One region of the Streptomyces sp. NPDC096012 genome, then DNA from elsewhere that is predicted to be linked to it. Evidence: riboswitches for the same ligand, from Rfam matches in the RefSeq annotation. Region 1 holds a riboswitch; each other region holds the start of a gene.
The links. A riboswitch is a leader RNA that binds a small molecule or an ion and turns the genes downstream of it on or off. The one in region 1 is predicted to bind cyclic di-AMP.

Region 1 (5,181 bases):
GTGGCTGCCACACGTGCGTGACATGTGCGTCGGCGGTGGCTGCCACGCGTGCGGGCTGCGTGCGCGTGCCGCGGGTGCGGGCGTGCGGGCTGCGTGCGCGTGCCGCGCGTGCGGGCGTGGGGCTCCCGCCACGCGTGCGTGCCGTGTGTGCCCGCCCTGCCGGAGACGTCCCCCGCGCGTGTTTTCTTGCGGGGGAGGCCGGTGGGGCGGCTAGCCGGCTCGGTGCACCACCGCGTCGCACAGTTCGAGCAGGGCCGCCTTGGCGTCGCACTCCCTCAGCGGTGCCAGCGCGGCCCGTGCCTCCTCCGCGTACCGGACGGTGTCCCGGCGGGCCTGCTCCAGCGCGGGGTGCGCGCGCAGTGCGGCCAGCGCCTCGGCGTGCCGGGCGTCGTCGCTGAGGTCGGAGTCCAGCAGGTCGCACAGCGCGACGTCCTCGGGCAGCCCCGTCCGGCCGGCCCGCTCGCGCAGTCGCAGCACGGGCAGGGTCGGGATGCCCTCGCGCAGGTCGGTGCCGGGCGTCTTGCCGGACTCGTGGGAGTCGGATGCGATGTCCAGGACGTCGTCCGCGAGCTGGAAGGCGACCCCGAGCCGCTCGCCGTACTGGGTGAGCACGTCGACGACCGTGTCGTCGGCGCCGGACATCATCGCACCGAACCGGCACGCGACCGCCACCAGGGAACCCGTCTTGCCGCTGAGGACGTCCAGGTAGTGCTCGACCGGGTCACGGCCGTCCGCGGGGCCGGCTGTCTCCAGGATCTGGCCCGTGACCAGCCGTTCGAACGCCAGGGCCTGCACCCGGACCGCCTCGGGGCCGAGGTCGGCGAGGATCTGGGAGGCGCGGGCGAAGAGGAAGTCGCCGGTGAGGACCGCGACGGAGTTGCCCCAGCGCGTGTTGGCGCTGTCCACGCCGCGTCGCACGGCCGCCTCGTCCATGACGTCGTCGTGGTACAGGGTGGCGAGGTGGGTCAGCTCGACCACGACGGCGGACGGCACGACACCGGGTGCGTAAGGGTCGCCGAACTGCGCCGCCAGCATCACCAGCAGGGGCCGGAACCGCTTCCCGCCGGCCCGCACGAGGTGCTGGGCGGCCTCCGTGATGAACGGAACCTCGCTCTTGGTGGCCTCGAGCAAGCCTTCCTCGACAGCCGCCAATCCGACCTGGACATCGGCTTCCAGAGCCTGGTCCCGCACGCTCAGCCCGAACGGCCCGACGACGGTCACGAGGGGTCTCCTGTCTGCTGGTGTCTGCTGGCGGTTACACGGTTTGTCGATAGGTCGTTGCCATCACTCAAGTCAGCGTATCCGGTCCTCTTTCGATCACCGATAGCGCCCACCGGTCCAGCCCGGGCGGTATCGGATCATGCCCCCTATGGTGTTGATCGGTCGGTAAGAACGGACATCTATCGACTTAACAGCAGTACGTGCGGTTTGTCGCGGATCGGAGGGTGAGCGGAGTAACGCCGCACCCTCGTCGGGGCACCCGTCTGCCCGGGCCGTCGCACCTCCGACCGCGGCCCGAATCCGCCCGAATCGGTCCGGATCAGGGCGGCGGCCGACCCTCCGCCACACTCCCTCCCCCTCACCGCCGCCACCTCTCCACGGCCTGCGGCAACCCTGCGAAACGACGTGCGGCGCACTCCGAATTCCGCAGTAATCAGACTTAAGAATCAAATCCCCTTAATCTGCAATGTCGGATTTACTGCGTTTTGCTATTTCGTGAATTGGGTCACGTCGAGCAACCTCCGGCCCCACCCGCTCCGCCCGTCGGGTCGCCGCTTCTGCCCTGCGTCATCGGCGAGTTGAGAAGTTGGCAACCGCAAAGGATCAAGTACCCCATACGGCACAGATCAAGGTCAAACAGTGCGTTGTGTGAATCAGGCACTTGTTCCCGACATGTGCTCTCGCATACGTTCCGGGCCGTCGGGCGGAACGCCGAATCCTGCCGCCGCCCGCATAACCCATCGACGAACTCATTCGCAGGGCAGGAGCGGGGGAACCAGGTAAGCCGCCGGACCGGACGACACACGTCGCACCGGAACGGCTAGGGGTGAAGTCGCGCTCTTCGGAGTGCGGCCGGGCACCTCCCCGCCCGAACCCGACAGCTCACCTCGCAGGCGCCGGAGAGGAACACCCCCATGCCTGCTGCCGCTCAGCCCCGCCGCGTTCGCACCAACCGCCTCGTCCGCAAGCTCGCGGTCGTCGGCACCGGTGCCGCCGTGCTCGCCCTTCCGATCATCGGCGCCACCGCCGCCTCCGCGGCCACCCCCACGGCCGCCACGGTGTCCACCACGCCGGCCGGGTACCCGAACAACCTCGACGGCTGGATCCGCGAGTCGCTCGCGATCATGGCCGAGAAGAAGATCCCGGGCACCTACAACGGCATCTACCGCAACATCATGCGGGAGTCCTCGGGCAACCCCTCGGCCATCAACCTCTGGGACTCCAACGCGGCCAAGGGCATCCCGTCCAAGGGCCTGCTCCAGGTCATCGACCCGACGTTCAACGCGTACCACGTGGCCGGAACGTCGTTCAACGTCTACGACCCGGTCGCGAACATCACCGCCGCCTGCAACTACGCGGCCGCGCGGTACGGGTCGATCGACAACGTGTTCGGCGCGTACTGACCTGCCCGTACCGGTGCCCGTCGCACGGCGGACCGGTGCGCTCCGGCACCTGACGGACCGGCGCGCACCGGTGACCGCCGAACGGCGGGCACCGGTGACCGGCCGACGGGCTCGCATCGGTGACCGGCCGAACAGCGAGCTACTGAAGTGCCGGTCAGTCGGTCGGGAAGATTCTTTCGAGGACGACGGCGATGCCGTCGTCCTCGTTCGACGAGGTGACCTCGTCGGCCACCGCCTTGAGTTCGGGGTGGGCGTTGGCCATGGCCACCCCGCGTCCGGCCCAGTGGAACATCGGGATGTCGTTGGGCATGTCCCCGAAGGCCACGGCCCGTTCGGCGCCGATCCGGAGGCGCTCGGCGGCCAGCGCGAGACCGGTCGCCTTGGTCACCCCGCGCGGCTGGAGCTCCACGGTCCCCGGCCCCGACATGGTGACGGTCGCCAGCGAGTCCACCGCCGCCCGCGCCACGGCCGCCAACTCGTCGTCCGACAGAGTGGCGTGGCGCAGCAGTACTTTGCTGATGGGCTCGCACCACAGGTCGTCGCGACGGTCGACCCGGACCGCCGGCAGCGTCGGGTGCGGCATCAGATACCCGGGTTCGATGAGCGTGAGCCCGTCCACGCCGTCCTGGTCGACGGCCGCGTACACCTGCCCCACCTCCGCCTCGATCTTGCCGAGCGCCGTCTCGGCCAGCTCCCGGTCCAGCCGGACCGACCACAGCAGACGGTCGGCGGCGATGTCGTAGATCTGAGCGCCCTGGCCGCACACCGCGAGCCCCGCGCAGCCCAGGTTCGCCAGCAGGGGCCGTACCCGCGGGGCCGGCCGGCCCGTCACCACCAGGTGCCGGGCACCCGCCCCCGCCGCCCGCGCGAGCGCGGCCAGAGACCGGTCGGAGACGGTGTCGTCGCCGCGCAGCAGCGTCCCGTCCAGGTCGGTGGCGATCAGTGCGTATGCGGGGGTGGCTGCCATGATCAGAGAATACGGACACCGCGCCCCGCCGACTCATCCGTCGTTCCACGCACTTACGTGCTGCTCAGCCCCAACTGGTGGCCAAGGTCCGCTCGGTGGCCCGGTGATCGCCGGGTTGTGGCCCGGTGGCCGCCGGGTGGCGGCAGGGGGCTTCCTCCGGGCCCGCCGGTGAGGGGGGCGGCGACGGTCGGCAAGGGTGCGGTGAACATCTCACCCGAGTCGAGCTCCGGCTCGAAGCCATCGCTTCTGTCCCGGTCGACGGAGACGACGCGCACCTGCTCCAGGCCGGGGACCGGCTTGTGCTGGAACCACTCGCCGTAGGCGATGAAGGTCTCCACCGGGATGATGTCCTCGTCCGCCACCAGGCGGCGGATGCCGGCCGCGTCGCAGTAGTCGGCGAGGGTGTGGCGGGGCTGCGGGCAGTCGAGGTTCCAGGCGGCGGGGGTCGACTTCAGGAGCATGCCCTCGGGCATGTGGTCGCGCCAGCTGACCATGGGGTCGCCGAAGACGCGGACGGCGATACCGAGCGCCCGCAGTGAGCGGCGGTGGACAGGCCGAAGGGCCCCGCCCCGATGACTGCAACCGGTCGGATCACGAAGTCCCTCCTCTGAGACACGATGCGCCACCTTCGCGGCCTCGCCTACTTCCTTCGTGGCTGTGCCGCCGGCCGTGGCGTCGGTCCGCCACGGCGGGCCTACTTCGTGGCTGTGCCGCTGCCGCGGCGGTTGGTCCGCCACAGCTGATAGAGGTGCTTCGCGCCGGGGCGCGCGAAGCGGGCGACCATCGTGAGGAACGGCAGCGGGTCGTCACCCGCGAGCCAGGCCAGCTCCGTCCCGCTCGCCTTCGCCGGCGCGTGCGGCGTCGTATAGCCGCCGCGGCGGTAGGCGAGGAGGGCGGGGAGGTCGATGTTCTCCACGATGTAGCGGTGGCCGGCGCGCTGTTCCCCCTCCGGAACGGGGCGGCCGGTCAGGTGCAGGTGCATCGCACGGACGACGTCCACTCCCGACTCGTTCTCGAAGAGCCGGAACTGGGCGCCCATGCGCGGGTTGAAGTCGAGGAGCTTGTACTGTCCGTCGCGCCGGTCGAAGCGCAGGTCGAGGTCGATGATGCCGCTGAAGCCGATCTGCTTGATGAAACGAGCGGCGAGGTCGGCGAGTTCCGGATTGTCGACGACGTACGCGTTCGCCGTCATGCCCGCGTGCGGCGGCCAGGAACGGACCTTGACGCCGGTGAACAGCGCGACGGGGTTGGAGTTCCGGTCGAAGCAGGCGTGCACGATCCAGTCCTCGGCCTCCTCGCGCGGCAGGTACTCCTGGAGGATCACGCCGGGTTCGTCGCCCCAGTCCCGAGCGAGCGCGAGCAGGCCCGCGCGCGTGGCGATCCTCGTGGTGCCGTTCACGGCGGGCCGGCTGCGCCGGACGAACGCCTCCCGGTTCTTGGCCACCACCGGGAACCGGGCGGTGCCCGCGAAGGAGACGATGTCGTCGTACGACCGCGGGAACGCCGCCGCGGGGCTGGCGATGCCGTGCTCGACACACAGTTCGTGCAGTCCCTGCTTGCTGGCGAGCCGGCGCGGCAGCGCGGGATCGA
Region 2 (5,181 bases), on a different contig from region 1:
GCGGCCGACCCGAGGCTCGCCGGTGCCACGGTCTACAGCAGCCTGGAGCCCTGTGCCCGCCGCGCCTCCCGGCCCGCGCCCTGCGCCGAGCTGATCCTGCGGGCCGGGCTGCGCCGGGTGGTCACCGCCTGGCGGGAGCCGGACACCTTCGTCGCGGGGGCCGACGGCACCGGCGTGCTCCAGGCCGGGGGAGCCGAGGTCGTCGTACTCCCCGAGTTCCGGGCGCTCGCCAAGGCGCCGAACGCGCACCTGCCGGGCTGAGCGGCACCCCCGGCGGCTCGGTGATCGAGGCCCGGGGTGGCCGGTGATCAAGGCTCGGGGGAGCCGAGGTCGTCGTACTCCCCGAGTTCCGGGCGCTCGCCAAGGCGCCGAACGCGCACCTGCCGGGCTGAGCGGCATCCCCGGCGGCTCGGTGATCGAGGCCCGGGGGAACCGGTGATCAGGACCTGGCGGAACCGGTGATCAAGGCCCGGAGGAAAAGGGTGCGCGACCACTCCTTCGCATGGCGTATGCTTGAGACACAACGACGCGGGGTGGAGCAGCTCGGTAGCTCGCTGGGCTCATAACCCAGAGGTCGCAGGTTCAAATCCTGTCCCCGCTACTGAAGACTCAGGGCCGGAATCCAGTACACGGGTTCCGGCCCTGAGTGTTTTCCGCCCCGCCCCGCCGTACGCGGCGATCCAGGCCGCGTGGCGTACGTCACAGCAGGTCATCCGGTCGGTCCACACCGGTCGCCCCGTGCCCCCGGGCCCGCAAATCTGGACCTACGTCCGACACGTGGGAGACATGCGGTGCGCCCTGGTGAGGTGGAGGAGAACGCGTACGCCAGGGCCGGCGGCCGGCTTCCCGGCGATCTCGTGCCGGACCCGGGACTCGGCGACGAACCCGCACCCGTGCGCGGGACCCGCCGGCCCGGCCCGCGCGCCCTGGCCGGCGCCCTGCCGGCCCTGCTCATCGCGGGCGGCGTCCTCTACGGCCTGCTCACTCCCGAGGGCTTCACCGCCGTCCCGTTCTTCACCGCCGCGCCGCTGATCGCCGCGCCGCTGTACTCGCTGCGCACCACGGTCCTGACCGCCCTGACCGCCCTCGTCGCCGCGTACGCCGTGAACACCCAGACCGGCGGCCACTCGGCACCGGCCACCGTCACCGACGGGGTGACCGTCGCCACGGTCGCCCTGCTGGCCGTCGCCATCAACCGCGTGGTCCGGCTCGGCGACCGGCGGCTGGCCTCCGCCCGGGAGATCGCCGAGGCCGCACAACGGGCCGTCCTGCCCCGGCCCGCGGAGCGGATCGGCGGCTTCGAGATCGCCGCCTGCTACGAGGCGGCACGCCGGGACGCGTTCATCGGCGGCGACCTCTACGCGGTGCAGGACAGCCCGTACGGCGTCCGGCTGGTCGTCGGCGACGTGCGCGGCAAGGGGTTGAGCGCGGTCGCCGCCGTCGCCGTGGTGATCGGGGCGTTCCGGGAGGCGGCCGAGCAGGAGGCCACGCTGGAGGCGGTGGCCGAGCGGCTGGAGCGGGCACTGGCCCGCGAGGGCACCCGGCGGGACGGCATCGACGCGTTCGAGGGCTTCACCACCGCCGTCCTCGCCGAACTCCCACACGGCGACGGCGTCGTACGGGTCGTCAACCGCGGCCATCCGGCGCCGCTGATGCTGCACGCCGACGGCACCCTGCGCAGCCTGACCGCGCCCGAGCCCGCGCTGCCGCTCGGCATGCGCGACCTCGGCGGCTGGCCCGACCGGGCGCTGGAGGCCCGCTTCCCGAGCGGGGCCACCCTGCTGTTCTACACCGACGGCCTGTCCGAGGCCCGGGACGCCCACGGCCGCTTCTACGCACCCGAACGGCGGCTGGCCGGCCGTACCTTCCCCGGCCCCGGCGCCCTGCTGAGCCGGCTCGCCGAGGAGGTGCGGCGGCACTCCGGCGGCGGGATGGCGGACGACATGGCGCTGCTCGCCGTACGGCAGCCGTGACCGGTCTCACCGACCGTGACCGCGCGACCGCCGTCCGCAGAACACCCGCGTCACTCGGAAACCTCTGTGACTCATGAACTTCGGTCAACTCGCCCGTTTTGCAGCGATCTACAGGGTAAGTCCCTGCGTGGGAACGTTAATGATCAAGCCGAACGGCTTGGAAACCACCTACCGGGTCTATTAACGTTCGATAACGCAGCGCGGTCGTCCCAGCCGTCACAAGAGACGGCTCCGTGCGCACGCGCCGAATCCCGCGAGGGAACCGGGGAACCACCACCTTTGGGGTGAATCACGCGAAAGCCGTCGTGAACTCGCTGAGTCCACGTCCGGTTTACGCGCGTAGGAGACCTTCCTGCTCCGAACCCGTCAGCTAACCCGGTAGGCGGCGGAAGGAAAGGAGCGCGCCCGCGTGGCGTCCAACCGGCCTGCCCCAGAAGCCCCGTTCATACCGGCCCCCACCGAGTCCGAGACCTTCGGGTACGGCTCCTACCGCGCCGACGAGGGCCCCTGGGAGGAGTGGAATCCCACCGAGGAATCCATCACCCCGGTCCGCGGCCGGCACCGCGTCGCCAAGCAGCGCGGCGGATTCGCCCGCAGCTCCACCGTCCTCGGCGTCGGCGTGATCGCCGCGGTCGGCGCGGGCGGGATGGCCAGCGCCAACACCGGGAAGCCGCCGGTGTCCCTCTCCCTGCCGGACCTGCCCTCCATGGGTTCGCTGTTCGAGGACGGCTCCTCCCCGGCGCCCGAGGCGAGCACCACCGCGCTCAGCGACGTCGGCGTGACCCCCGCGGACACCGAGCGGAACACCGGCGCGGGCGAGACCCTGCGCAACCGGATCATGGCCCAGGCCGAGCAGCAGCAGAGCAAGGCCGACAGCAGGGCCACCGCCGCCGCACTGGCCGCGGCCCAGAAGCAGAGCGCGGACGCCGCGGCCAAGGCGCAGAAGGAGGCCGCCGCCAAGGCCGCCGCCGACAAGAAGAAGGCGGACGCCGACGCCGCGAAGGCGGCCGAGGCCAAGAGGCTGGCCGAGCTGGCCAAGCAGTACACGCTGCCGACGTCCTCGTACACGATCACCTCGACCTTCGGCCAGGCCGGCTCGATGTGGTCCTCCGGCTACCACACCGGCCTCGACTTCGCCGCCCCCACCGGCACCCTCATCAAGGCCATCCACAGCGGCACGGTCACCCAGGCGGGCTGGGCCGGCTCCTATGGCTACCGCACGGTCCTCACCCTCGACGACGGCACCGAACTGTGGTTCTGCCACCAGTCCTCGATCAGTGTCTCCGTCGGCCAGAAGGTCGGCACCGGTGACGTCATCGGCCGGGTCGGCGCCACCGGCAACGTCACCGGCCCGCACCTGCATCTGGAGGTCCACCCGAACGGCGACGCCACCGGCATCGACCCGATGGTCTGGCTGCGCGGCAAGGGCCTCAACCCCTGACCTTCGCGGGCCTTCGCCCCGGTGGCCCGCGGGGCCTCCCGGACGCGAGCCCCGTCGGGCCCCCGGGGGAGGAACCCCGTCGGGTCCCGGGGAGAAATCCCGTCGGGTCCTGGGGGTGACCCTGAGGGTGCTGCCTTTGCGGGAACTTGGCGCCGACAGCGGAATGGGATCATCCGCTGTCGGCGTTGACGTGGAGTATGACTTCTCTGCGCAAACTCGGTTCCTCCGACCTCGAGGTCTTCCCGCTCGCCCTCGGCGGCAACGTCTTCGGCTGGACCGCCGACGAGCAGGCGTCCTTCGACGTGCTCGACGCCTACACGGCCGCCGGCGGCAACTTCGTCGACACCGCCGACAGCTACAGCGCCTGGGTCGAGGGAAACAAGGGCGGCGAGTCCGAGACGATCATCGGCAAGTGGGTCAAGGCCCGCGGCAACCGCGCCGACGTCGTCATCGCCACCAAGGTCAGCCAGCACCCGGAGTACCAGGGTCTGAGCGCCGCCAACATCAAGGCGGCCGCCGACGCCTCGCTCCGCCGGCTGGGCACCGATCACATCGACCTCTACTACACCCACTTCGACAACCCCGAGGTGCCCGTCGAGGAGATCATCGGCGCGCTGGACGAGCTGGTGAAGGCCGGAAAGGTCCGGCACATCGCCGCCTCCAACATCACCCCCGAGCGCCTGAAGGCCTCCCTCGACTTCTCCGACCGCGAGGGCCTGGCCCGCTACGTCGCCCTCCAGCCCCACTACAACCTGGTCTCCCGGGACACCTACGAGGGCCCGTTGCAGGACCTGGCCGCCCGCGAGGGCCTCGCGGCCGTGCCGTACTTCTCCCTCGCCTCCGGCTTCCTGACCGGCAAGTACCGCCCCGGCGCGACCGTCGACAGCGCCCGGGCCGACGGGGCCTCGAAGCACCTCGAGACCGAGCGCGGTCAGCGGGTCCTGACGGCCCTGGACGAGGTCGCCGCCGCCCACCGGGTCCCGGTCGCCACGGTCGCCCTGGCCTGGCTCGCGGCCCAGCCGACCGTCGTGGCCCCCCTCGCCTCCGCCCGGACCGTGGACCAGCTCCCGTCGCTGCTTCGGGCGGCGGAGCTGACCCTGCCGGACGAGGACCTGCAGAAGCTGACGACCGCGTCGGCGTAGTGCCGCCACCCGCTCCGGTGGCGCTCCGTACCGGGCCGCTCCCGCGGCCGGGTCAGGTCCGGTACGGGTTGCAGGCGGGATACGGCACCGTCGGATACCCGTACGGCGGCGGCGTCCAGTACACCGGAGCCGTGACCGGAGCGGGCGCGGAGGCCCTGGCCGCGTAGTCCAGGGCCGGCCGCGCCACTGTTCTGCGCTGCCAGAGTTCGGCCAGCAGCTCCCGCTCGCGTCCGACGAAGTCCGCCCCGGCCCGCCCCCGCCGCCCGCGGTGCCGCAGGAACGCGAGCGAGGTGGCGTACGCCTCGTACTCGGCCACCGTCCGCGCCGCCGGCCGCCCCCCGCAGTGGTGCCGGGCGTACTCCCTGGCCATCCGCCGCGCCCGCATCGACCCGAGCGCGATCGGCTCGGCCGGCCCCAGCCATCCGGCCAGCACGTACGCCGGCAGTTCCGCCTGCACGGTCCGCAGCTCCCGCTGCCGCGTCCAGATCGCGAGCCAGGTCAGCAGCGCGAACGCGGGCACCATGAACCCGCCGTAGACGGCGAAGAACCCGTACCGCCCGAAGGTGGAGGAGCCGTTCCAGAGGGCGTGCATGGACATCGCCAGCAGCAGCCCGCCCACCGGCGG
Region 3 (5,181 bases), on a different contig from region 1:
CGGCGGCGATCCGCATCTTGATGTCGTCGGGCGACAGGGTGCCCTTCGCCGTCACATGGTCACCGGAGGACTCGCCGCGCAGCCGTCGCCCGATCCACGGGACGAGGAACTCGCGGGCCCACTGGACGTCGTCGCGGCGGACCTCCAGGGTGCCCCGCGGCGGCAGCAGCGGCCACGGCTGCTCCGGGTCGGCCGGGATCTCCAGGTCGAGCGCCTGCCCGGCCCGCAGCGCCACGCGCGTGTGCCCCTCGGGCGAGAGGTGGAGCCGGTCGCTGTCCCAGGCCCTGCGGTCCTGCACGGACTTCAGGGACCACAGGTCGAGCACGGGACAGCCGTACCGGTCGGCGATCGCGCGCACATGCCCGTTGTACGTGGCGATCTTGCCCCGCAGGTGTTTGAGCACAGGGACGCCCCGGGTGTCGAAGCCGGTGGTCACCAGCACCGTGCCCGCGGCCTCGGCCAGCCGGGCCACGGCCCGCTCGAACCGTTCGGCCAACTCGTCGGGGTCGGTGCCCGGGCGGATGATGTCGTTGCCGCCGGCGCAGAAGGAGACCAGGTCCGGGGCCAGTTCGACGGCCTCGGGGACCTGGTCGGCCACGATCTGGTCCAGCAGCTTTCCGCGCACGGCGAGGTTGGTGTACTGGAAGTCGCCCTCGGGACACCGGTCGGCTAGAAGCACCGCGAACCGGTCGGCCCAGCCGACGAACGCGCCGTCCGGCCCGGGGTCGCCGACGCCCTCGGTGAAGCTGTCCCCCACCGCCACGTACGACCCGATCACTGATCTGTTGTCACTCTTCGAATCGTCTGCCACATCGGACCATGATTCACCTGTTGATGTGACTTACGCGACCGTAGGCGGGGATTGACGAACGGTGAGATGAGACACCCTTAAATAATGTGCCAAGCGCGGAATAGGCCTGCCGTCTGCATTGTTGAGCGTGTGATCGTCGCGCGGGCACACCGCGTACCGGACCGGCGGGCACATCGAAGGCCGGACCCGCGAGCACACCGAAGGCCGGACCCGGGGATCGGGGTCCGGCCTTCGGAGGCGTGTCAGGCGGGTGGTCCGGGGTGGGGCGGTCCTCAGCCGACGGGGACGCCGTGCCGGCGCAGGTAGTCGACCGGGTCGACGTCGGAGCCGTAGTCCGGCGTGGTGCGGATCTCGAAGTGCAGGTGCGGGCCGGTCACGTTGCCGGTGGCGCCCGAGAGGCCGATCCGCGTGCCCGCGGCCACGGCCTGACCGGCCGAGACGGAGAGCTGCGAGAGGTGGGCGTACTGGGCGTAGAGGCCGTCGTCGAGCTTGATGACGACCTGGTTGCCGTAGGCGCCGCCCCAGCCGGCGGAGACGACCGTGCCCGCGGCGACGGCCTTGAGCGGGGTGCCGGCCGGGACGACGAAGTCGACGCCGGTGTGATAGCCGCTGGACCACATGCTGCCGGCCACGTGATAGCCGGTGCCGATGGTGGCGCCGGTCACCGGGAGGGTGTAGCCGGTGGCGGCGGCCGGAGCCGCGGAGGCGGCCGCCGGGGCCGCCTGCGGCCGGGCGGTCCTCGCGGGGGCCGGGGACTGCTTCGCGACCGAAGCTCCCTGCCGGTCGGCCGACGCGTGCTGCGGGGCGGCCGGCCCGGTGCTCTCCCGCGCGGCCTTCTCGCCGAGCGTGAGCTCCAGGCCGGGGTGGATCAGTGACGGGTCGGCGCCGACGGCCTGCCGGTTGTCGTCGTAGAGCCGGTGCCAGCCGCCGCCGACGTGCTGCCGGTCGGCGATCGCCGAGAGGCAGTCGCCGGACTGCACCGTGTAGGTGCGCACGGCCGGGCCCCGGTGCGTCACGGACGTCTTCGCCGCGGCGGGAACGGACTGCGCGACCTTCGGGGGGACGGACTGCGCCGGGGTCGCGGCATGCGCCCCGACGGCACCGAACAGCGGGAGGGCCAGGGCGGCGCCACCGGTGCCGGCGACGGCGACGGAGCGGGAAAAACGCGGGGACTTGGGACGTCGGTGCTTACCCCTCGCGGGCATGGCGCATTCCTCTCCGGCGCCTGCGAGGTCAGCTGTCGGGTTCGGGCTGGAGCCGCCCGGCCGCGCGGTGCGCGGCTTCACCCCCAGCCTGTCGCGGAGACCGGACAGGCAGTCGTACCTGGTGGGTCCCCCGCTCCTGCCGGACACGGGTCATGTGTGCGGGGATTCCGGGCGGCGGCAGGATTCGGCGTTCCGTCCGGATGGGGGCGAACGTAAGCGAGCGGGACGTACGGAGACAAGCGGCCGGTTCCCGGGGCCGACGTTCCGGAAGATCGATGACGCGAAATACCCGTCACCCTCCGTGAATTGCCGGGGCCCGCATTCCTGTGAAATCCGTTGGCCGTATCGGAATTACGTGGACATGACGTGCGACGCTCGGTCACCGGTATGACGCTCCTCACGCCCTGCCGCGCCACACTCCCTTGTTGCGCAGCCAGTTGGAACGAATGCTTCAAATCGGGCAGAGAACTCAGATGCGGCGCAGCCGGAGAACCGTCGCATCGAGGTCGCCTTTCAGGCCGGTGCGCAGTCCGTGGTGCAGCAGGACCGAGCCGCTCAGCACCTCGCCCGTTTCGCGGCATTCGTACGATGCGGTCGGGTCGAGTCCGCGCAGCCGCACCGCCGGCACCGGTTCACCGTAGCTCTGAGCCTGCAGCCACGCGAGGACCACCACCTCGCCGTCGAGGGCGTACTGGACGGCGCTCGAGCCGCCCGCCGGGGGCCGCAGCCGGTACAGCTCGCCACGCTGGACGACCGGGCGGATCTCCTTGTACAGCTCCACCCACCGCCGGGCCTCGGCCAGCTCCTCCGCGCTCCAGCGCGTGAGGTCGCCGCCGACCCCGAGCACGCCTGCCATGGCGCTGACGAAACGGAACCGCAGCGAGCTGACCCTGCCGTTGAGCTGGGTGTTCGGGCTGTCGGTGACCCAGGCCGCCATGACCCGGGCGGGGTGGATCTGGGTGAGACCGTGCTGGATGGCGAGCCGGTCCAGCGGGTCGGTGTTGTCGGAGGTCCACACCTGGTCGGTGCGGCTCATGATCCCCAGGTCGATCCGGCCGCCGCCGCCCGAGCAGGACTCGAAGGCCACCTCGGGATACGCGGCCCGCAGCCGGTCCAGCAGGGCGTACAGGGCGTGCACGTGGTCGGTCCACAGCCGCTGGGGGTACGGCTCGCCGGGCCAGCCGGCGTCGGTGAAGCTGCGGTTGAAGTCCCATTTCACGTAGTCGACCGGGGTGCTGGAGAGCAGGGCGTCCAGCCGCTCCCACAGGTACTCCCGGACATCCGGGCGCGCGAGATTGAGGACGAGCTGATTGCGGAATTCCGTCCGCTTTCGTCCCGGTTGGTGCTGCACCCAGTCGGGGTGGGCGCGGTAGAGGTCGCTGTCCGGGTTGACCATCTCGGGTTCGACCCAGATGCCGAACCGCATCCCGAGCCCGCGCACGCGGTCGGCGAGGGGCTTGAGGCCGTGCGGGAAGCGGTCCGGGTTGGGGGTCCAGTCGCCGAGCCCGGCGCGGTCGCCGGTGCGGGCGCCGAACCAGCCGTCGTCCACGACGAACAGCTCGACGCCGATCTCGGCGGCGCGGCGGGCCAGCGCCGCCTGCTGCTCCTCGGAGATGTCGAAGTGCGTCGCCTCCCAGGAGTTGAACAGCACGGGCCGGTCGCGCTCGGCGCCGGGGATGACGTGCGCGCGCTGGTAGGCGTGCCAGGCCCGGCTCGCGCCCCCGAAGCCGCCGTCACTCCACAGCCCCGCGAAGACGGGGCTGGTGTACGACTCCCCGGGCGCCAGGAGCAGCAGGCCCGAGTCGTCGTACCCGGCGCCCCCGGTGATCTGCACGCGTGCGTCCGGGAGTTGGGCCACGGCGATGCGCCAGGAGCCGGACCAGCCGAGCGCGCAGCCGTAGACCTCGCCGCGCTCCTCGGTGGCGTCGGTGTCGAGGGCCACCCAGGGCAGGTGCTGGTGACCGGTGTGGCCGCGGCGGCTGCCGATGGTCTTCTCGCCGTAGGTGAGGGGGGCGGTGGCGAGCCGGGACTCGGCGGCCCAGCGGCCGTGCAGCTGGGACAGCCGCCAGCCCTCGCGGTCGGGCAGGGTCCAGGTGGCCGCGTCGGCCCGCAGCAACTCCACGCGCCCGTGCCCGTCGTTCGCCACGCCCACCCAGCGCTCCACGACGTCCCCGCGCATCCGGTAGTGCAGGCTGATCGCCAGCCCGTCGTCGGCGAAGCGCAGCCGCAGCTCGTCGCCCTCCGTGTCGTACCCCTCGAAGCCCCACTCGGTGCCGCGGCGCTCGTCGGTGCGCACGGACAGGGCGGGGCGGACGAAACGGGGGCCGCCCTCGACGGGGTACTCCTCGCCGCCGTCCAGCGGGGACTCGAAGGGCCGGTGACCGGACAGCGGAGCGGCGGCCAGCGCCCCGGCGTCGGCGAGCGTGATCGGCGGCCCCCAGTGCAGGTGGAGCAGCTCGTCCGCCCCGGTGAGGTGCAGGGCATAGCTGCTGGTGGGCCCCGAGAGGAGCCAGGTACGACCGTCGTCGGCGATGTGCACCATCGAGACCTCACAGGTGGCAACAGATCCACTCAAGTGCCAACATCATCAGTCCCGGTGACCACGGGTGACAATGCCCTGTGGACAACTCATTGCCCGAGGAAAGCGATGTCGTATGGTCGACGGAGCGCCCGTCGGCAAAGCACGCCGCCGGGGACCCGTCGGGAGGAGCCCCCGTGACGCAGCAGGTCCCGTCGACCGAGCCGGAGCTGGCCGGAGTGCGCAATTTCCGTGACGTGGGCGGACTGCCCACGGTGGACGGGCGGCGGGTGCGACACGGAGTGCTGTTCCGCAGCGGGCACCTCGCGCACGCCACGGCGGAGGACGCGGCCTTCCTCTCCTCCCTGGGGCTGCACACGATCTTCGACTTCCGCAACGCGGCCGACCAGCGGCTGGAGGGCCCGGACGTCGAGCTGCCCGGCGTGCGGAACGTGAATCTGCCGCTGAGCGACCCGGCGGACGGCGCCGAGTTCTGGAAGATGGTCCGCGACGGCGACCTCGACCAGCTGCGCGCGATCCTGGACGACGGCAAGGCCGCGGCCCGGATGACCGCTTCGTACCGGATGATCGTCAAGCAGCGCACCGCCGAGCACTCCCGGGTGCTGCGCGCGCTCGCCGAGGACAGC
Region 4 (5,181 bases), on a different contig from region 1:
ACCGAGGACTCGGGCGAGGCCACCGCCGCCTCCCCGGACGAGGCGCACGTGGTGCAGCCGGCGATCGCCAACAGCAAACTGGATACCCAGCTCAAGACCCTCTCCGCCGGGGCCGACGACTTCGCCCACCGGGCGAGCCGTACGCAGGAGCGCATCGACCTCAGGGCGCAGCAGGCGCTGGAGCAGAAGAAGGCCGCCGCGGAGGCCGCGCTGAAGGAACGGCTGCGCCCCAAGTTCGCCCTGCCGGTCACGCAGCGGGGGCTCAGCGCCTACTTCGGGCAGGCGGGCGTGAACTGGATGTCGGTGCACACCGGCATCGACTTCCCCGTCTCCTACGGCACCACGGTGATGGCCGCCACCGACGGCACCGTCACGACCAAGTGGAACAGCGCCTACGGCAACATGATGATCGTGACGGCCAAGGACGGCACGGAGACCTGGTACTGCCACCTGTCCAGCTATCGCGTGGCCTCCGGTACGACCGTCAAGGCGGGCCAGCCGATCGCCTACTCCGGCAACTCCGGCAACTCCACCGGGCCGCACCTGCACTTCGAGGTCCGGCCGGCGGGCGGGGCGGCCATGGACCCCCTGCCGTGGCTGCGCAGCCACGGACTGGACCCGACCTGAGCCCCTGAGGGGCCGAGCCCCGCCGAACCGGCGGGGCTCACTTCGTCCATGGTTCTACCGGTTCCGCCGGCCACCACAGGGTTTTGTCCCTGGGCGTCCCCCGGGAATTGCCCCGGGGGTTCCCCTGGAAGTTCCCCTAGAGCTTCTCCACCGGCGCGTACCGCAGCAGCAACCGCTTCGGCTTGGCGTCACCGAAGTCGATCGTCGCCTCCCCGTTCGCACCCGTGCCCTTCACCGCGACGACCGTGCCGAGCCCGAACTGGTCGTGGGTGACCCGGTCACCGACGGCCAGCGCGACGACCGGCTTCTCCGCGGCGCGCCGCGTGGCGAACCCGGACGCGCCCGACGCCGAGGACCGCGAGCGGCTCGACGACAGCGAGGCCGCGATCCCCGAGACGGGTCCGGAGGACACCGGCGCCGTCGCTCCCGTCCGCTTCCACTCCACGTGGGTGCCCGGGATCTCCTCCAGGAAGCGGGAGGGCGGGTTGTACGAGGGCTGGCCCCAGGCGCTGCGCATCGCCGACCGCGTCAGATACAGCCGCTCCCGCGCGCGCGTGATGCCCACGTACGCCAGGCGCCTCTCCTCCTCCAGCTCCTTGTTCTCGCCGAGGGCGCGCATGTGCGGGAAGACGCCGTCCTCCATGCCGGTCAGGAACACGACCGGGAACTCCAGGCCCTTGGCGGTGTGCAGGGTCATCAGCGTGATGACGCCGTCGCCGTCCTCCTCGTCGGGGATCTGGTCGGAGTCGGCGACCAGGGCGACCTGCTCGAGGAAGTCGGCGAGCGTGGCCTGCTCCCCGTCTTCCCGCCCCTGCTCGAACTCCAGCGCCACGGCCGCGAGTTCCTGCAGGTTCTCGATGCGGGTCTCGTCCTGGGGGTCGGTGGAGTTCTGCAGTTCGGCCAGATATCCGGTGCGTTCGAGTATGGCCTCCAGCACCGTCGCCGGACCGGCACCGGACTCGACGACGGTGCGCAGGTCCTCCATCAGCGTGTTGAACCGCTTGACCGCGTTGGTGGAGCGCGCGGCCATGCCGTAGGCCTCGTCGACGCGCTTCAGGGCCTGCGGGAAGCTGATCTTCTCGCGCTGGGAGAGGGCGTCGATCATCGCCTCCGCGCGGTCGCCGATGCCCCGCTTGGGCACGTTGAGGATGCGGCGCAGCGGCACCGAGTCCTCGGGGTTGGCGAGGACGCGCAGGTAGGCGAGGACGTCCCGGACCTCCTTGCGCTCGTAGAAGCGGACACCGCCGACGACCTTGTAGGGCAGGCCGACGCGGATGAAGACCTCTTCGAAGACGCGGGACTGGGCGTTGGTGCGGTAGAAGACGGCGACGTCCCCGGCCTTGGCCTCGCGCGCGTCCGTGAGGCGGTCTATCTCCTCGGCGACGAACTGGGCCTCGTCGTGCTCGGTGTCGGCAACGTAGCCGGTGATCCGCGCGCCCTGGCCGGCGTTGGTCCACAGGTTCTTCGGGCGGCGGGACTCGTTGCGCTCGATGACCGCGTTGGCCGCGGACAGGATGGTCTGCGTGGAGCGGTAGTTCTGCTCCAGCAGGATCGTCTTCGCGTTCGGGTAGTCCTCCTCGAACTGGAGGATGTTGCGGATCGTCGCGCCCCGGAAGGCGTAGATCGACTGGTCCGCGTCACCGACCACGCAGAGTTCGGCCGGCGGCAGGTCGGACTCGCCCGGCGGCAGGCCGGCGTCCCCGGGGGCGCGCTCGCCCGTGCCGACCAGCTCGCGCACCAGGGCGTACTGGGCGTGGTTGGTGTCCTGGTACTCGTCGACCAGGACGTGGCGGAAGCGGCGGCGGTAGTGCTCGGCGACGTCCGGGAAGGCACGCAGCAGGTTCACCGTCGTCATGATCAGGTCGTCGAAGTCCAGGGCGTTCGCCTCGCGCAGCCGCGACTGGTACATCGCGTAGGCCTGGGCGAGGGTCTTCTCGAAACCGTCGGTGGCCTGGGCGGCGAAGTCCTCCTCGTCGATCAGCTCGTTCTTCAGATTGCTGATCTTGGCGCTGAAGGACTTGGGCGGGAAGCGCTTGGGGTCGAGCTCCAGGTCGCGGCAGACCAGGGCCATCAGGCGCTTGCTGTCGGCGGCGTCGTAGATCGAGAAGGAGGAGGTGAAGCCGAGCTTCTTCGACTCGCGCCGCAGGATCCGCACACACGCGCTGTGGAAGGTCATCACCCACATCGCGTTCGCGCGCGGGCCGACGAGCTGCTCGACGCGCTCCTTCATCTCGCCCGCGGCCTTGTTCGTGAAGGTGATCGCGAGGATCTGGCCCGGGTGCACGCCCCGGTCGGCGAGCAGGTGGGCGATGCGGTGGGTGAGCACGCGCGTCTTGCCGGAGCCGGCGCCGGCGACGATGAGCAGCGGGGAGCCGGCGTGCACGACCGCGGCGCGCTGGTTGTCGTTCAGCCCCTCCAGCAGGGCCGCCGCGTCGACGACGGGGCGCGGGGCGCCGTCGCGGTAGTAGGCGTCCCGGTCCGGGGGCACGTCGAACTTCCCGCCGAACAGATCGTCCGGAACCGGCTCCGGAGCGTGCTCGTCCTCGGGGGGCGGGGGTTCCTCCTCGCGCCCGCGTGGGGCTTGGAGGTCCGCCAGGAAGCTGTCGTCAAAGAGGCTGCTCATCGCTCTCCGAGTCTAGGGCGCCCCACCGACAACCGGTCCCGCTCCCCCGAACTCGGCCCGCGGGCGCAGTCCGCTGTCGGACAGGGTCCCGGAGCGCCGGCCGTCCGCCCCGCAGAAGGCCGATCATCCCCTCACGCTGCGGAAGCGCCTGGTCACACGCGTGTGAAACCTTCCCCAGGTCACAGAAATGTATCGGACATACCGCACACCAACCTTCACAGGAGTCACACGAGTTGGCTAGGTTTCCGTCAGGCCGTACGAACCCTCTCCGGCGAACCTCGCCGGGCCGAACGGCCTCCGCCGAGTCCGGCGCGCCCTGCACGGTGCCCGGAGCCGGGGACCCACCGTTCCTGGGGTGAATCGGCCGACTCCCGCACGGGACGACGCCGTAGGGCAACCCTTCCGAAGCACCCGCCCGAACCCGACAGCTAACCCGGTAGGCGGCATGCTGGAAGGAGTCGCCTCCCTTGGCGTCGCACCGCAAGTCGCGCCCCGGCGGCAGTGGACCGGGCCTGCGCGGACCCGTTCTCGCCACTGCCGCCCTCACCTCCGTGGCCGTCCTGTCCCAGACGGCCGAGGCCGCGCCCGCCGACGACGGCAGGCCGAGCCCGGAGGAGATCGAGAAGAAGATCGACGAGTTGTACCGCCGGGCCGAACCGACCCCGCAGGAGGAATCTGCGGCCAGGCAGCGGCCTCGTGCCGGGGAACCGCGGCAGGAGGGCGCCCGGCGCGCGGTCCGGACCCCCGCGATCGCCCGGGAGGGCCGGGTCCCGTTCGCGGCCGCCCCGGACACGGCCGCCTCCCTCCTCGCGGAGTATCCGCAGGACCACTTCGCCCAGAGCAGGGTGCTGAACCGGCTGGCCTCGCGCGTGAAGGACGCGGCCGGGCGGGGCCGGGCCCCCCGGGGGCCGGAGGCCTCGGCGGCATCGGCGGCACCGGCGGCCGCGTGGTACGACGTGACCGCGGCGGGGGCCGCGGCACCGGCCCCCGAAGCCGGGGCCACCGCGCCGGCCACCGGCGCGGACCGTGAAGCCCCGGGTCGCGCCGCGCCGGCCACCACGGACCGCGGGACGAGGGCCGCCACCGCGGGCCGCGCCGCGAAGGCCACCCCCCTGGACCAGGACGCCAAGGCCGACACCCCGGGGTACGACGTCAAGGCCGCGAAGGCCGCCGTGCAGCGCAAGCTCGCCGTCACGCGCGCGTTGCTGTCCCGGCACGCGGCCTCGGAGGACGGCGCAAGGGCAGAGCTCGGCCCGCACCTCGCGGCACCCACCGCGCTGCCGTACACGCCCACGCCCCCGTCCCTGTCCCCGTCCCCAGCGTCGTACGCGCTCCCGCCGACACCGCCGTACCCGCCTCTGGAGACGTCGTCGCACTCGCCTCTGGAGACGCCGTCGTACGCGCCCTCGGCCACGCCGCCGTACGCGCCCCCGGCGACGCTGCCGGTCACCAAGGCCGAGAAGGCGATCGCCTTCGCCCGCGCCCAGATCGGCAAGCCGTACGTGAGCGGCGCGAGCGGACCCGGCTCCTACGACTCCTCCGGCCTCACCCAGGCCGCCTGGCGGGCCGCCGGCGTCACCCTTCCGCGTACCGCCCGGGAGCAGGCCGCCGCGGGCACCCCCGTCCCGCTCATCGACGCACGCCCCGGTGACCTGGTCTTCTTCCGGGACGACAGCAGCCATGTCGGCCTCTGCACGGGTGACGGGATGATGATCCACGCCCCGGAGCCGGGCGCGTACGTCCGCGAGGAGTCCGTCGACCGCGGCGGCACATCCGTCGTCGAGGGCGTCGTACGGCCCGCTTGACCGTCTCCGTCGCCGTCGCCCGGTTCCCGCGCTTTCGGACCCCAGGAAGCCGAGCGCGTCGGGAACGGGCCGCGCGTCGGCGGCCTGCTCGCGCGTTCCGGCGTTTGCCGCCACCAGCGCGCACCG

Region 2: another riboswitch for cyclic di-AMP. It lies ahead of ABVB68_RS34550 (M23 family metallopeptidase); the one in region 1 lies ahead of ABVB68_RS09215 (transglycosylase SLT domain-containing protein).
Region 3: another riboswitch for cyclic di-AMP. It lies ahead of ABVB68_RS36485 (M23 family metallopeptidase); the one in region 1 lies ahead of ABVB68_RS09215 (transglycosylase SLT domain-containing protein).
Region 4: another riboswitch for cyclic di-AMP. It lies ahead of ABVB68_RS10190 (C40 family peptidase); the one in region 1 lies ahead of ABVB68_RS09215 (transglycosylase SLT domain-containing protein).

The regions. Positions count from the first base shown of each region.
Region 1 covers NZ_JBEOTD010000006.1:146,760-151,940, forward strand. The annotation lists gene ABVB68_RS09210 (polyprenyl synthetase family protein) at 211-1,221, opposite strand; cyclic di-AMP (ydaO/yuaA leader) riboswitch at 1,953-2,130, shown strand; gene ABVB68_RS09215 (transglycosylase SLT domain-containing protein) at 2,136-2,624, shown strand; gene ABVB68_RS09220 (HAD family hydrolase) at 2,779-3,591, opposite strand; partial or broken gene ABVB68_RS09225 (NAD(P)/FAD-dependent oxidoreductase) at 3,756-4,186, opposite strand; gene ABVB68_RS09230 (carboxylate--amine ligase) at 4,286-5,181, opposite strand, start outside.
Region 2 covers NZ_JBEOTD010000060.1:10,204-15,384, forward strand. The annotation lists gene ABVB68_RS34535 (dihydrofolate reductase family protein) at 1-261, shown strand, start outside; tRNA gene ABVB68_RS34540 (tRNA-Met) at 528-601, shown strand; gene ABVB68_RS34545 (PP2C family protein-serine/threonine phosphatase) at 792-1,973, shown strand; cyclic di-AMP (ydaO/yuaA leader) riboswitch at 2,206-2,373, shown strand; gene ABVB68_RS34550 (M23 family metallopeptidase) at 2,383-3,414, shown strand; gene ABVB68_RS34555 (aldo/keto reductase) at 3,612-4,556, shown strand; gene ABVB68_RS34560 (PrsW family intramembrane metalloprotease) at 4,609-5,181, opposite strand, start outside.
Region 3 covers NZ_JBEOTD010000084.1:150-5,330, forward strand. The annotation lists gene ABVB68_RS36480 (SGNH/GDSL hydrolase family protein) at 1-778, opposite strand, end outside; gene ABVB68_RS36485 (M23 family metallopeptidase) at 1,084-2,016, opposite strand; cyclic di-AMP (ydaO/yuaA leader) riboswitch at 2,021-2,175, opposite strand; gene ABVB68_RS36490 (alpha-galactosidase) at 2,486-4,558, opposite strand; gene ABVB68_RS36495 (tyrosine-protein phosphatase) at 4,732-5,181, shown strand, end outside.
Region 4 covers NZ_JBEOTD010000007.1:103,551-108,731, reverse strand. The annotation lists gene ABVB68_RS10200 (M23 family metallopeptidase) at 1-627, shown strand, start outside; gene pcrA (DNA helicase PcrA) at 764-3,250, opposite strand; cyclic di-AMP (ydaO/yuaA leader) riboswitch at 3,539-3,709, shown strand; gene ABVB68_RS10190 (C40 family peptidase) at 3,718-5,055, shown strand.